DNA from 2 places in the Roseateles sp. P5_E4 genome. Region 2 is predicted to be linked to the other one. Evidence: predicted binding sites of a transcription regulator. Region 2 holds the regulator's gene; the other holds the start of a gene.
What was found. Region 2 encodes NrdR, which represses ribonucleotide reductase genes. Its sites were predicted from a motif close to CACNANATNTNGTG; they were not measured.
Positions count from the first base shown of each region.

Region 1: ACXJLH_RS07055 (ribonucleoside-diphosphate reductase subunit alpha) is a predicted target of NrdR. The motif match lies at 1,728-1,741, and genes of this name have one in related genera.

Region 1 covers NZ_JBFUMS010000002.1:966,337-969,742, reverse strand. Annotated here, with positions in the region: gene ACXJLH_RS07055 (ribonucleoside-diphosphate reductase subunit alpha) at 1-1,495, opposite strand, end outside; gene ACXJLH_RS07050 (sigma-54-dependent transcriptional regulator) at 1,978-3,406, opposite strand, start outside.
Region 2 covers NZ_JBFUMS010000001.1:557,549-560,954, forward strand. Annotated here, with positions in the region: gene ACXJLH_RS02345 (transglycosylase SLT domain-containing protein) at 1-64, shown strand, start outside; ZMP/ZTP riboswitch at 84-209, shown strand; gene glyA (serine hydroxymethyltransferase) at 269-1,522, shown strand; gene nrdR (transcriptional regulator NrdR) at 1,534-1,977, shown strand; gene ACXJLH_RS02360 (GspH/FimT family pseudopilin) at 2,135-2,686, shown strand; gene ACXJLH_RS02365 (type IV pilin protein) at 2,800-3,270, shown strand; gene ACXJLH_RS02370 (pilus assembly FimT family protein) at 3,273-3,406, shown strand, end outside.

The DNA of each region.
Region 1 (3,406 bases), on a different contig from region 2:
GCATGAACAGGTCGGGAATCCAGTTCGCCGTGTTCATGTCGTGCGTGCGGCGGCGGTCGTCGCCGGTGTTCTTGCGCAGGTCCAGGAACTCTTCGATGTCCAGGTGCCAGGTTTCCAGGTAGGCGCAGACGGCGCCCTTGCGCTTGCCACCCTGGTTCACGGCCACGGCCGTGTCGTTGACGACCTTCAGGAAGGGCACGACGCCCTGGCTCTTGCCGTTGGTGCCCTTGATGTGCGAGCCCAGCGCGCGCACCGGGGTCCAGTCATTGCCCAGGCCGCCGGCGAACTTGCTCAGCAGGGCGTTCTCCTTCAGGGCCTCGTAGATGCCGTCGAGGTCATCGCTGACCGTCGTCAGGTAGCAGCTCGACAGCTGCGAGCGGCGCGTGCCGGCGTTGAACAGCGTCGGCGTGCTGGACATGAAGTCGAAGCTCGACAGCACTTCGTAGAACTCGATGGCGCGGGCTTCGCGGTCGATCTCGCCAAGCGCCAGGCCCATGGCCACGCGCATGAAGAAGGCCTGGGGCAGCTCGATGCGCTGCTCTTCGATGTGCAGGAAGTAGCGGTCGTACAGCGTCTGCAGGCCGAGGTAGTCGAACTGCAGATCGCGCTCGGGCTTGAGCGCCGCACCCAGCTTGGTCAGGTCGTACTGGGCCAGCTTCTCGTCCAGCAGTTCGGCCTTCACGCCCTTCTTGATATAGCCGGGGAAGTACTCGGCATAGCGCTGGGTCATCTCGCCCTGCAGCACCTCGCCGCCGAGGATCTCGCGGCGGATCGTGTGCAGCAGCAGGCGCGCGGTGGCGCGGCTGTAGCCCGGGTCCTTCTCGATCAGCGTGCGCGCGGCCAGGATGGCGGCCTTGTAGACCTCGTCGATGGCGACGCCGTCGTACAGATTGCGCTGGGTCTCGGCCAGCACGGGATCGGGCTTCACATCGGCGCCGAGGTTCTCGCAAGCGGAGGCGATCAGCGACTTCAGCTGGCCGAGGTCCAGCGGACGACGCTCGCCGCGGTCCACCACCATCACCGTCGGTTCGGCCGCACGCGTGGCCTCGCCTTGAGCGGCACGCTCCTGCGTACGACGCTCGCGGTACAGCACATAGGCGCGGGCGACTTCGTGGTTGCTGCTGCGCATCAGGCCCAGCTCGACCTGGTCCTGCACATCTTCAATATGGAAGGTGCCGCCGCTCGGACGCGAACGCAGCAGGGCGCGCACGACGTTCTGGGTCAGCTGCTCCACCGTCTCGCGCACGCTGGCCGAGGCGGCGCCGCTGGTGCCGTGCACGGCCAGAAAGGCCTTCATCAGCGCGACGGCGATCTTGCTCGGTTCGAACGAGACCACGGCGCCGTTGCGACGAATGATCTGGTAGGCCTGGTAGCTCGTCAGCGTGGGAGCGCTGGCGGCAGACGCGTCGGATCCAAACGCAACCGGGGATGCCGAGGAGAGCGGAGAGAGCGAGGCGGCGGAGGTGGCCTGGCCCGTGGCGGCTTCATGCAGCATGAGGGAATCCTTTATCGAGAAATGACGGGCAAATGCGCGGCATCAACCCGAAGGTCGGGCCAGCGCATCGTGCGGTGCTTCAGTGGGGTATTTCGTCCCTGCCGCTCCATTGCCAGGCCGGCGTTTCGGCTTGGTCCCCGGGCGCTTTGCTGCCGTGGCCAAGCCACTGCAAACAGCGAATCCGAGGGGATGGTCATGGGGTCGACTGGCTCAGCAGGATATCACGAAGGAACACTATATCTATGGCCCCCGCCGTCCTCAAGCACTACCGCTAGTGTCAAACCCTGGCCGCGATTTCTCTGGACAAATGCCCTGCGCGCGCCTTTGCCCGATCAGATCGGGGCTTGCAACCGGCAACCCGCATCAACACTGGGCTGGCGGGCCGAAGCGGGCCGCAAGGCCGCGCCAGCGCTGCGTCCGAGCAAGCGCTCTATAGCCTCGCCGCAGATTCAAGCAGGGCAAATCCCGAGAAGGTTTTTCTTTCAGCTGTCACCAGCCGAGATCGCAAGCCGCGCCATGCGGTAGCGGATCTGGCGCAGCGACAGCCCGAGGCTGGCTGCCGCGGCCGTGCGGTTGAAGCGGTGCAGCTCCAGCGCTCGCAGCAGAATGGCGCGCTCGACCTCGTCGAGATAGCGCGCCAGGTCCGACGGCAATTCCTCGGGCAGGGACACGCCCTCGGCCACTGGTGCCGCCCCCAGGGGGGTGTCCAGCGCGGCGAACTGCGACTCGCTGCGGTCCTCGTCCAGCAGCGTGTCGGGCAGGCCAAGATCGTCGGCGTCGATCCACTCACCGCCCGCCAGCGCCAGCGCGCGGTGCAGCAGGTTCTCGAGCTCGCGCACATTGCCGGGAAAGGCATAGCGCGACAGCGTCTGCAGCGCACCCACCGTCAGTCGCGGCGCTGGTGACACGCCGGCGTCCTGGGCGATGCGGGTCAGCACCCGGGTGCTGATCAGGCCCAGGTCCTCCAGGCGCTCGCGCAGCGGCGGCACGCGGATCTGGATGACGTTGAGGCGGTAGAACAAGTCCTGGCGGAAGCGCCCCGCCGCCACCTCGGCGGACAGATCCTTGTGCGTCGCGCTGAGGATGCGCACATTGATCGGCGTCTCGGCGGTGGCGCCGACCGGCCGCACCGAACGCTCCTGGATGACGCGCAGCAGCTTGCTTTGCATGGCCAGGGGCAGGTCGCCGATCTCATCGAGGAAGAGCGTGCCGCCATCCGCCGCCTGGAAGAAGCCCTCGCGGTCCTCGTTGGCACCGGTGAACGCGCCCTTGCGGTAGCCGAAGAACTCGGCCTCCAGCAGGTTCTCGGGAATGGCGCCGCAGTTGACGGCGATGAAGCCCTGCTCGGCGCGCACGCCGTGGTCGTGGATGGCCCGCGCCACCAGCTCCTTGCCGGTCCCGGATTCACCCTGCACCAGCACCGGCGCCATGCTGCGCGCCACCTTGTCGATCAGCGAGCGAACCGCGCGGATGGCCGGTGATTCACCCACCAGGCGCAGCGCCGACGCCGGCATTGCCACGCTTTTTTCTTGCGCCGCCGGGCTGGGATCGGGCGCCACGCGGCCCAGTGCCGAACCGACGACAAGGCGGAACTGGCGCAGGTCCACCGGCTTGGTCAGGTAGTCGTAGGCGCCGGCCTTCAAGGCCTCCACCGCGTTCTCGGCCGAGCCGAACGCCGTGATGACGATGGCCTTCTCGGGTCGGCCGGCCTGCTCCAGCCAGCGCAGCAATGCCAGGCCCGAGCCGTCGGGCAGCTTCATGTCGGTGATGACGGCGCTGTAGGTCTGGGCCTGCAGATGCGCCAGCGCCTCGGCCACCGTGCCCGCACTGTCGATCTCATAGCCTTCACGCAGCAACGTCAGCTCGTAGAGCGTGCGCAGATCGGGCTCGTCGTCGACGACCAGCAGGCGC
Region 2 (3,406 bases):
GGTGCGCGAAGCGGCGTCTGCCCCCTCGACCGGCGACTCCGCCCAGGTGGCCCTGCTGCGCTGAGGCGCGGCTGACATACACTGAGCATTCACGCGACTGGCGATCAGGGTCACTAGCTGACCTGAGGTGGGCCACCACCGGGGAGCGTGAGGCGGCTGTCCTCTGTCGACATGACAACCGCTATCAGCCGTTCGCCTGGGCAGCCTTGGGACATCACGCCTGCCGTGACCGCCGGGGATTCACCGCCTGACCTTCGGAAACACCAGCATGTTTGACCGCAACACCTCCACCCTCGCCTTGGTCGACCCCGAACTCTGGACCGCCGTCCAGAACGAGAACCGCCGCCAGGAAGACCACATCGAGCTGATCGCCAGCGAGAACTACACCTCGCCGGCCGTCATGCAGGCCCAGGGCAGCCAGCTGACCAACAAGTACGCCGAGGGCTACCCCGGCAAGCGCTACTACGGTGGCTGCGAGTACGTCGACGTCGTCGAGCAACTGGCCATCGACCGCCTCAAGGCATTGTTCGGCGCCGAATACGCCAATGTGCAGCCCAACTCGGGCTCGCAGGCCAACCAGGGCGCCTTCTTCGCGCTGCTGCAGCCGGGCGACACCATCATGGGCATGAGCCTGGCCGAAGGCGGCCACCTGACCCACGGCATGGCGCTGAACATGAGCGGCAAGTGGTTCAACGTCGTCAGCTACGGCCTGGACGCCAATGAAGCGATCGACTACGACGCCATGGAAGCCCTGGCCCGCGAGAAGAAGCCCAAGCTCATCATCGCTGGCGCCTCGGCCTACTCGCTGCGCATCGACTTCGAGCGCTTCGGCAAGATCGCCAAGGAGATCGGCGCCTACTTCATGGTCGACATGGCCCATTACGCCGGCCTGATCGCCGCGGGCGTCTATCCCAACCCCCTGCCCCACGCCGACGTCGTCACGTCCACCACGCACAAGAGCCTGCGCGGCCCGCGCGGCGGCATCATCCTGACGAACGACGAGGCCATCGCCAAGAAGATCAACTCGGCCATCTTCCCCGGCATCCAGGGCGGCCCGCTGATGCACGTCATCGCCGGCAAGGCCGTGGCCTTCAAGGAAGCCCTGACGCCCGAGTTCAAGGTCTACCAGGAGCAGGTCGTCAAGAACGCCAAGGTGCTGGCCGACACGCTGATCGAGCGCGGCCTGCGCATCGTCTCCGGCGGCACGGAGAGCCACGTCATGCTGGTGGACCTGCGTCCCAAGAACCTGACGGGCAAGGAAGCCGAGGCCATCCTGGGTGCCGCCCACATGACCTGCAACAAGAACGGCATCCCCAACGACCCGCAAAAGCCCATGGTCACCAGCGGCATTCGCCTGGGCACGCCGGCCATGACGACGCGCGGCTTCAAGGAGGAGCAGGTGCGCCAGACGGCCCACCTGATCGCCGATGTGCTGGACAAGCCGCATGACGAGGCCAACCTGGCCGCCGTGCGCGAGAAGGTTGCGGCGCTGACGGCCGCCTTCCCGGTCTACCGCGGCTAAGTCGAGCCTCAATGCGCTGCCCGTTCTGCTCTCACACCGAAACCCAGGTCGCCGAGACCCGGGAGTCGGATGAGGGTGACGTCGTCCGGCGCCGGCGCCGCTGCCTGTCCTGCGACAAGCGCTTCACGACCTATGAGCGGGCCGACATCGCCATGCCATCGGTCGTCAAGAAAGATGGGCGGCGCGCCGATTTCGACGCGTCCAAGCTGCGTGCCTCCATGCAGCTGGCCCTGCGCAAGCGGCCGGTCAGCGTCGAGCAGATCGATGCGGCCATCAACCGCATCGAGGAGAAGCTGCTCGCCAGCGGCGCCCGCGAGCTCGCGTCCACGCGACTGGGCGAGCTGGTCATGCGCGAGCTCAAGCGCATCGACAAGGTCGCCTACGTGCGATTTGCGTCGGTGTACCGCAGCTTCGAGGACGTCGACGAGTTCCGCCAGCTGATCCGCGAGATCTGATACCGGGTTGACCCTATCCCCCGGCGGGGGGAGATGAGGGGGAGACGAGGGGGACGGGGCACCCGCCACCCCTCTTCGTTCCGCCTTTGGGGGGAAAGACGCGGTGAGCCCCGCTTCCTAGAGTTCGTTCCATCAACAACGAACCCAGGGAAGCACCATGAACCGCACCGCCAACACCCGTCGCAGCAACCGTGGTTTCACGCTGGTGGAGCTCTGCGCCAGCGTCGGCATCTGCGCCGCCCTGCTCGGCCAGGCCGTGCCGGCCATGGGCACGATGCGCCAGCAGCAGCAACTGCGCGTCAGCGCGGACACCCTGGCCAGCGACCTGCGCCTGGCGCGCAGCGAAGCGGCGCGGCTGAGCGACTCGGTCTACTTCCGCGTCAGCGGCAAGGGCGCCAACGCCTGCTATGTGATGTACATCGGCACCCGGAACGATTGCGATTGCACTGGCGGCAAGCCCGTGTGCAAGAGCCAGAGCAGCCAGGTGATCAAGGCCGAGTGGCTGCCGACGAGCCAGCCGGTGCGCCTGAGCAGCAACGCCGAGACGCTCGAGTTCCAGCATCGCCAAGGCCTGGTGACGCAGACCGGCAGCATCGACCTCGCACTGAATGGCGGACAGACCATCCGCCAGGTGGTGGCCATCACCGGCCGGGTGCGCAGCTGCTACGTCGGCGCCGCCAAGGTCAGCGGCATGCCCAAGTGCGCCTGAGTGCACCGGTCGGTCGCCCTTCATTCGTGGTGGATGCCGACGAGCGGCATAACTCGGGGGACAAGCGGCTGAAATGTTACTGATCGTTGTGACGTAGTGCCGAAAATCGGTCGATGTGCTTCCGTTCCTGTTCGCGACGCCGTGGCTTTTCGCTCATCGAACTGATGGTCGTGCTGGTCATTGCCGGCATCCTCGCCGCAATCGCCTACCCCGCCTACACCTCGCACCTCCTGCGTGGTCGTCGCGCTGACGCCATTTCGGCGCTGACCGTCATCATGCAGGCGCAGGAACGTTATCGCGGCAATCGAAGCAGCTACGCGTCTTCAGCGACCACCCTGGTGCCGGAAATCGCGAAGGTCGCACCGCTATATGACATCAAGATCTCCGCCGGCAGCAATGGCGACTTCGATATTGGCTATGTCGTCACCGCCACGCCGGTTGCGGGAAGCAAGCAGGCCGCCGACGTGACGTGCAAGTCCTTGGTGGTGGAGCTGAAAGGCGCAACGCCGTTTTATTCCGCGACTGGCGACCCTACCAACAGTGGGACGGACAGCGAAACCACCGCCCAATGCTGGCCTCGATAGTCATGAAAAATCACTTTCATGCCCTGAAAGCTCGCATAGCCGGCTTGACGCTGATCGAAGTACTGGTCGGCGTCGCCGTGCTGGGTGTCATCTTGGCAGTGGCTGCACCTTCAATGGCAGATCTGCTCGAGAAGCG